One region of the Verrucosispora sp. FIM060022 genome, then DNA from elsewhere that is predicted to be linked to it. Evidence: riboswitches for the same ligand, from Rfam matches in the RefSeq annotation. Region 1 holds a riboswitch; each other region holds the start of a gene.

The links. A riboswitch is a leader RNA that binds a small molecule or an ion and turns the genes downstream of it on or off. The one in region 1 is predicted to bind cyclic di-AMP.
Region 2: it holds a riboswitch for cyclic di-AMP, as region 1 does, so the genes downstream of both, EG812_RS13390 (coiled-coil domain-containing protein) here and EG812_RS19490 (C40 family peptidase) in region 1, are expected to answer to the same signal.
Region 3: it holds a riboswitch for cyclic di-AMP, as region 1 does, so the genes downstream of both, EG812_RS24005 (coiled-coil domain-containing protein) here and EG812_RS19490 (C40 family peptidase) in region 1, are expected to answer to the same signal.

What each region holds. Positions count from the first base shown of each region.
Region 1 covers NZ_RQIV01000007.1:91,570-93,764, forward strand. The annotation lists gene dcd (dCTP deaminase) at 1-248, shown strand, start outside; gene EG812_RS19490 (C40 family peptidase) at 322-1,362, opposite strand; cyclic di-AMP (ydaO/yuaA leader) riboswitch at 1,375-1,508, opposite strand; gene EG812_RS19495 (C40 family peptidase) at 1,683-2,195, opposite strand, start outside.
Region 2 covers NZ_RQIV01000004.1:18,039-20,233, reverse strand. The annotation lists gene EG812_RS13395 (YibE/F family protein) at 1-1,004, shown strand, start outside; cyclic di-AMP (ydaO/yuaA leader) riboswitch at 1,171-1,301, shown strand; gene EG812_RS13390 (coiled-coil domain-containing protein) at 1,306-2,195, shown strand, end outside.
Region 3 covers NZ_RQIV01000010.1:170,596-172,790, forward strand. The annotation lists gene EG812_RS24005 (coiled-coil domain-containing protein) at 203-1,297, opposite strand; cyclic di-AMP (ydaO/yuaA leader) riboswitch at 1,302-1,435, opposite strand; gene EG812_RS24010 (HelD family protein) at 1,586-2,195, opposite strand, start outside.

The DNA of each region.
Region 1 (2,195 bases):
CCCACTCCACCGCCGGCTTCATCGACCCCGGCTTCTCCGGGCACGTCACGCTGGAACTGTCCAACGTGGCGAACCTGCCGATCACCCTCTGGCCCGGCATGAAGATCGGTCAGCTCTGCATCTTCCGGCTCTCCTCGCCGGCCGAGCACCCGTACGGATCGGCCGTCTACGGCTCCCGCTACCAGGGGCAGCGCGGGCCGACGCCGAGCCGGGCCTGGCAGAACTGGCGCACCTGGCCGACCCGCTGACCACGCCAACGCCAGGCCCACGCCTCCGGCAGGACCACGCCAACGCTAGGCCCAAGCTCAGTCAGGACCACACTCAGCCGGGTCGGCCGAAGCTGTGGATGGGGCTGGTGTCCATCCGTTTCATCTTCACCGGCTGACCGGCGCGGGAGGCGTGCACCACCCAGCCGTCACCCACGTACATGCCGACGTGGTGCAGATCGCGGTAGTAGAAGACCAGGTCACCCGGGCGTAGGGCGCTGCGGCTGACCGACGCGGTGACCTGACGCTGCCGGGCCGCGTTGTGCGGTAGCGCCACCCCGGCCCGCGCCCAGGCGGCCAGCATCAGACCCGAGCAGTCGTACGCGTGGGGTCCCTCGGCCCCCCACACGTACGGCTTGCCGATCTGGGCGCACGCGAACTTCACCGCCACCCCCGCCGGCCCGCCCGGATAGCCGGCCGGGCAGGGCGCCGGGCGCAGCGGGCCGCCGCCTCCATTGCCGTACGCCCGCAGCCGGAGCCGCTGCAACCGGTCGATCTCGGCGTCGATCTGGCGGCGCTTCTGCGCGAGCTCGGCCTCGGTACGGGCCAACTGGTCGATGGTGCGCTCCAGCCCGGCCTTGGCGGTGGTGAGTTCGTCGCGCAGTTCGCTCGCCTCGCGTACGTCCTGTTGCTGGAAGTGGGCGTAGCGGTCGAGCAGGCCGATCTGCTCCACGACCTCGCCGGGCGACCTGCTGTCCAGCAGGGCGTTGACGGCACCGACCGTGCCGCCCTTGTACGCCCGTGCCGCCAGCGCGCCGACCCGGGTCATCGCCGCGTCGACCTGCTGCTCAAGCGGTGCGATCCGAGCGGCCAGGGCGTCGGCCTCCCGGCGCTTGCCGGCGAGATCCTGCCGGGTGGCGTTGTGGCGTTCGATGAGTGGTTCGAGCCGGTTCCAGTCCGCGTCGATCTGGCGCTCGATGGCGTCGACCGTCGGCTCGGCGTGGGCCGCCGTCGCGCCGCCGGTCAGCATGACGGCGGTCGCGGACAGGGCGGCGAGTGCGGTGGTGCAGCGGTACCAGCGGGATCGCGGCGCAGCCGTCGTCGGGCCGGGCGTCGCCGGCCGTGCTGACGGTGGCCGCGGGGCATGGTGTGCCACCGGGCTCCGTACTCCTTCTTCCCGTACCGCCTACCGGGTTAGCTGACGGGTTCGGGCGGGAAGGGAGCGCCCTACCGCGGTGATCGCGGATTCACCCCGGGAACCTGGATCCCCGGCTCGCGCAAGCGACTCGGCGGTGTCGGACCGTTACCGCCCCTGGTGGACGGAACTGCCATCGGACCCGACGATTGCCCAGCGTAGGGACGATCCCCGTCGATACGCAACACATCCACACCATCACTCACGGTGCACAAATCCGACAACGAACAGGGCCCCCGGTCGCTTGACCGAGGGCCCTGGTGATGTTCCTGTCTGCTCGCTCAGCCGGGTCGGCGGAAGCCGGCGATCGGCATCGTGGTGATCGGGGAGACGTTCACCGGTTTGCCCGCTCTGGGTGCGTGCACCATCAGATTGTTGCCCAGATAGAGGCCGACGTGACTCAGGTCACTGCGGAAGAAGACCAGATCGCCGGGGCGGGCCTCAGACCTGGAAATGGCCTTGCCCTCGTTCCACTGCGCACCGGTGAAGTGCGTCAGGTAGATGCCGGCGGCCTTGTACGCGTACTGGGTCAGCCCGGAGCAGTCGAACGAGTTCGGGCCGGTGGCACCCCAGACGTACGGCTTGCCGACCTGGGCGCAGGCCACCTTGATGGCGGTGCGGGCCGCCGCGCTGACCACCCCGTTGATGGTCGGGCAGTTGGTGGTCTTGACCGTGGTCACCGGCAGCGACCGCTCAAGTTGCTTGATCTTGGCGTCGATCTGCTTCTTCTTCGCCGCGAGCTGCTTTTCCTTCGCCTCCTGGTCGGCGATCAGCGCGTCGAGCTTGGCCTTCTG
Region 2 (2,195 bases), on a different contig from region 1:
ATGTCATCCTGGTCTCGTTGATCGACCCGGAGGACCCGGCGATCAGCACCTACAACATCGCCGAGCACCAGCGCGGTACGCCACTGATCTGGCTGGGGGTGCTCTTCGCCGCCGCCATCGTCGCCTTCGGACGACTGCGTGGGCTGGCCGCCCTGGCCGGCCTGGCGGCCAGCTTCGCCATCCTGCTCACCTTCGTGCTGCCCGGCATCAGCGCCGGTCAGCCGCCGCTGGTGGTCGCCATCGTCGGCGCCGCGTTGATCATGTTCGTGGTGCTGTACCTGACGCACGGGGTGTCCGCGCAGACCTCGGTCGCCGTACTCGGCACCCTCGGCGCGCTCGTACTCACCGGGTTGCTCGGCCTGGCCGCCACCAACGCCACCCACCTGACCGGCTTCGGCAGCGAGGACGCCACCACCCTGTCGATGTTCCGGGGCGACGTCGACCTGCACGGCCTGCTGCTGGCCGGCATCATCATCGGGTCACTGGGCGTCCTGGACGACGTCACGGTCACCCAGGCCGCAGCGGTCACCGAGTTGGCGCACGCCAACCCGAACATGTCCCGCCGCGAGTTGTACCGCTCGGCGACCCGGGTGGGCCGGGCGCACATCGCCTCGGTGGTGAACACCATCGTCCTGGCGTACGCCGGCGCGTCGCTGCCGCTGCTGCTCCTGCTCACCGCCGACTCCCGCGCGCTGGGTCAGATCGTGACAAGCGAGTTCCTCGCCCAGGAGATCGTCCGCAGCGTGGTGGCCACGCTCGGGCTGATCGCCGCCGTACCGCTGACCACCGCCCTGGCCACGGTGGTGACCACCGCCGGACGGCGCCGCACCGGGGCGAACGCGGCACCCGGAGCACCCGACGACGTGGCCGTCGCCCAGCCGCGACCGGCGACGGACCGGGCCGAGACGCTCCAGGCCCTCAGCACACCGCGTCCCCGTCACACGCCCCCCGCCACCCGTTCGGAGTGGCCCGAACCGGACAGGAGCACCGACACCCCATGGTGACACTCCTCAACGTGAGCACGCCGACCGAAAGGATCGACAAGCGTGTCACTCGTCACCCAGTGCGATTACGAAATGACACATCTTGCCGGGTTCGGCGCGTAGAGGACCAGACCGACCGTCGGGTAACCTCACTGCCGGTCACCGCCGAAGGCGCGCACCGGCGCCTGCGGTGCCACCGCCCAATCGCCACCAGGCGAGCCGGGAACCCAGGTACGTGGGGTGAATCCGCACCAGCGGTAGGGGCCACTTCCGTCCCGAACCCGTCAGCTAACCCGGTCGGCGGTCGATGGAAGGGAAGACAGTGACGGCACCCCTACGCCGCTGGTTGACGCCCGTGGTGGCCGTGTTCGCCGCGTTCGCCGTCTTCGCCGGCCCGCTGCCGGCGGCGGCTGCGCCGAAGCCCCCCAAACCGGCCGGCCATGACGACGACCCGCCGATGCTCAACGAGCTGATCGAGGCGACGAACCGGGACTACACCAAGGCCAAGTCCAAGCTGGAAAAGTCCAAGAAGAAGCAGCTCAAGCTCGCCGTCGAGGTCCGCCGCGCCGAGGCGGACCTGGACGCCCTCGCCCCACAGGTCGCCGAGATCGCCACCCAGTCGTACCGGACCGGCCGGGTGGGCGCGATCGCCATGCTGTTGCAGAGCAACGCCCCCGACTCGTTCATCCACCGCGCCGCCGCGCTCGACGAGTTGAACCTGGTCAACAGCAAGAAGCTGGGTGAGGTCAACGCGGTCAAGCGCCGCGCCGAGACGGCCAAACTGGCGCTCGACGCCGAGGTACGCGAGCAGCAGAAGCTGACCAACGACATGGCCCGCAAGAAGAGCGACGCGGAGAAGTCGCTCCGCCTGGTCGGTGGCGTCGGTCTCACCGGCGGCCTGGTGGCCGCCACCTCTCCGGTCGCCCGGCCCGGTCCCAACCGGGCAGCCGACGGCGGCTGGAAGCCCGAATCGTGCAACCAGAACGACCCGACCACGTCCGGCTGCATCACGGCGCGCACCCTGCACATGTACAAGGAGGTCAAGCGCGCCGGTTTCAACCGGTTCGTCGGCTGTTACCGACCGGGTGACAAGTGGGAGCACCCCAAGGGCCGAGCATGTGACTGGTCGTTGCAGAACAGCGGTTTCCGGCCCTGGTACAACAACGACACCCGGATCTACGGCAACAACCTGGCCGCGTTCCTGGTCCGTAA
Region 3 (2,195 bases), on a different contig from region 1:
GCAGGTGCCGGACCGGGTGAACCGCGTGGTGGGTTGTCTCATGCGCGTTGCGCCCCTTCGTGGCGAAATGTCCACTTCCGTCTTAGACGGTAACCAAGGTGGCGGAACCGCGCGCGTCGACCGGCGGGGAGTGTGGGCGTTTCGCGGGCACGATGCGACGCCGCCGGGCGGAAGTCCCACCCGGCGGCGTCGTGTGAACAGGTCAGTACACCGACAGGTGCACGTGGTTGGTGTGGTCGCTGGACGGGTCGCCGCGACCGCCGCTGTAGGACTTCCAGCCGCTGCTGGGCAGCCAGATCTGCTTGTACCAGATCACGTAGAGCACGGCGAGCCGGTCGGCGTTGTTGACGAAGTACGCCGCCAGGTTGTTGCCGTACGTCCGGTCGCCGCCCGTGGCGACCCCACCGAAGCCGTTCTTCTGCGCGGCGAAGTCGCAGGCCCGACCCTTGGGGTGCTCGCCCGAGCCGCCCGAGCGGTAGCAGGAGACGTACCGGGTGAAGCCGGCCGCCTTGGCCTGGTTGAGCGCGTGCAGCGTGCGCGGGGTGATGCAGCCGTTCGCCGGGGTCGGGTCGTTGACACTGCACGACTCCGAGGGCCACGAGCCGTCCGAGTTGCGGGGCGCGGGCTTGGCCGTCGGGCTGGAACCGCCACCACGGCTCGGGGTGCGGGCGGCGCGTTCGGCGGCCTGGGCGCGTTCGGCCGCCTCCGCCCGCTCGTTGGCCACGGTCAGCGCCCGCTCGGCCTGGTCCTTGCGCTTGGCCATCACCGCGACCTGCTTGCGCTGCTCCTGGACCTCCACGTCCAGCGCCTGTTTGGTCCTGCTGACCTCGTCGCGGGTGGCCCGCAGCTCACCCAGGGCGCGCTCCTCGTTCGCGGCCACCGCGTCCAGCGCCGCCGCCCGGTCCATGAAGCCGGCCGGAGAGCCGCTGTTGAGCAGCGCTGACGCCGCACCGAGCCGGCCGCTGCGGTACGCCTGTGCGGCGATCTCGGCGACCTTGGCACCGCGTTCGGTGAGTTGGTTCTCGGTGGTGGTGAGCTGTGCGGCCAGTTGCTTCTGTCGCTTGACCGAATGGTCCAGCGCGGCCTTGGCGTCGAGGTAGCCCTTGCTGGCCGCCTCCAGTTGGGCGCGCAGCGCCGGGGTGCCCCCCTCGTCGCCGACGTCGGCGGGAGCCGCCGCCAGTAACCCGTGTGCCGCGGCCGGGCCGGGTACGAGCGCGACGCCTACGGCGAGAGCGAGCGCCGCGCAGATCAGGGCCGCCGTTCGGGCGGCCGGTTTCACGGTTGCCACTGCTGGCATGCACATGTCCTTCCGTCAGCCGCCGACCGGGTTAGCTGACGGGTTCGGGACGGAAGATCCCTACCGCGCGTGCGCGGATGCACCCCAGGAACATGGTTCCCCGGCTCGCCCCTGCGGGCGATTAGGCGGCGACCACCGCCGGCACCGGTGGGTGCCGCCTGGCGGAGGCCGGGTCCGAGCCTACCGGTGCTGCTGTGACCCGTGCAGCCGGTGTGACTCGTGGTGTTCGTCCGGTCACCAGGAAATCGGACGAAAGTATCATTTTTGGTAAATGGCGGTAGCTCGGTGTCAGGTGGCCACATCGACCGTGGTCAGCCGCTGGGTGGCCCGGGACAGCGCGACGTAGAGCGTACGCACACCGGAATCGGGCACCGCGCGGATCTCACTCGGCGCGACGAGCACCACCGCGTCGTACTCCATGCCCTTGGCCTCCAGGCTCGTCACCACCTGCAGGCGGTCGCCGCCGAGGCCATCGAGCCAGCCCGCCACCTCGTCGCGCCACGGCACCGGAGTGATCACCCCGACGGTGCCCTCGACCTCGCCGAGCAGGGTGCCCGCGGCCGACACCACGCTCGTCGTCAACTCGGCGGCCGGCACCACGAGTTGCACCGGGTCGACTCCGGTGGAGCGGACCGCCGTGGGCAGCGGAAGATCCGGGTACACCCGGCGGATCTCCTCGGCCGCCACCGCGAAGATCTCCGCCGAGTTGCGGTAGTTGGTGGTGAGGGTGAACCGGTGCCGCGGCCGCCGACCCAGGGCCTGCTCCCGAGCGCGATTCAGCTCCTGCGGATCTCCCGTCCAGGCGGTCTGCGCCGGGTCACCGACCACGGTCCACGAGGCCAACCGGCCCCGCCGGCCGATCATCCGCCACTGCATCGGCGAGACGTCCTGCGACTCG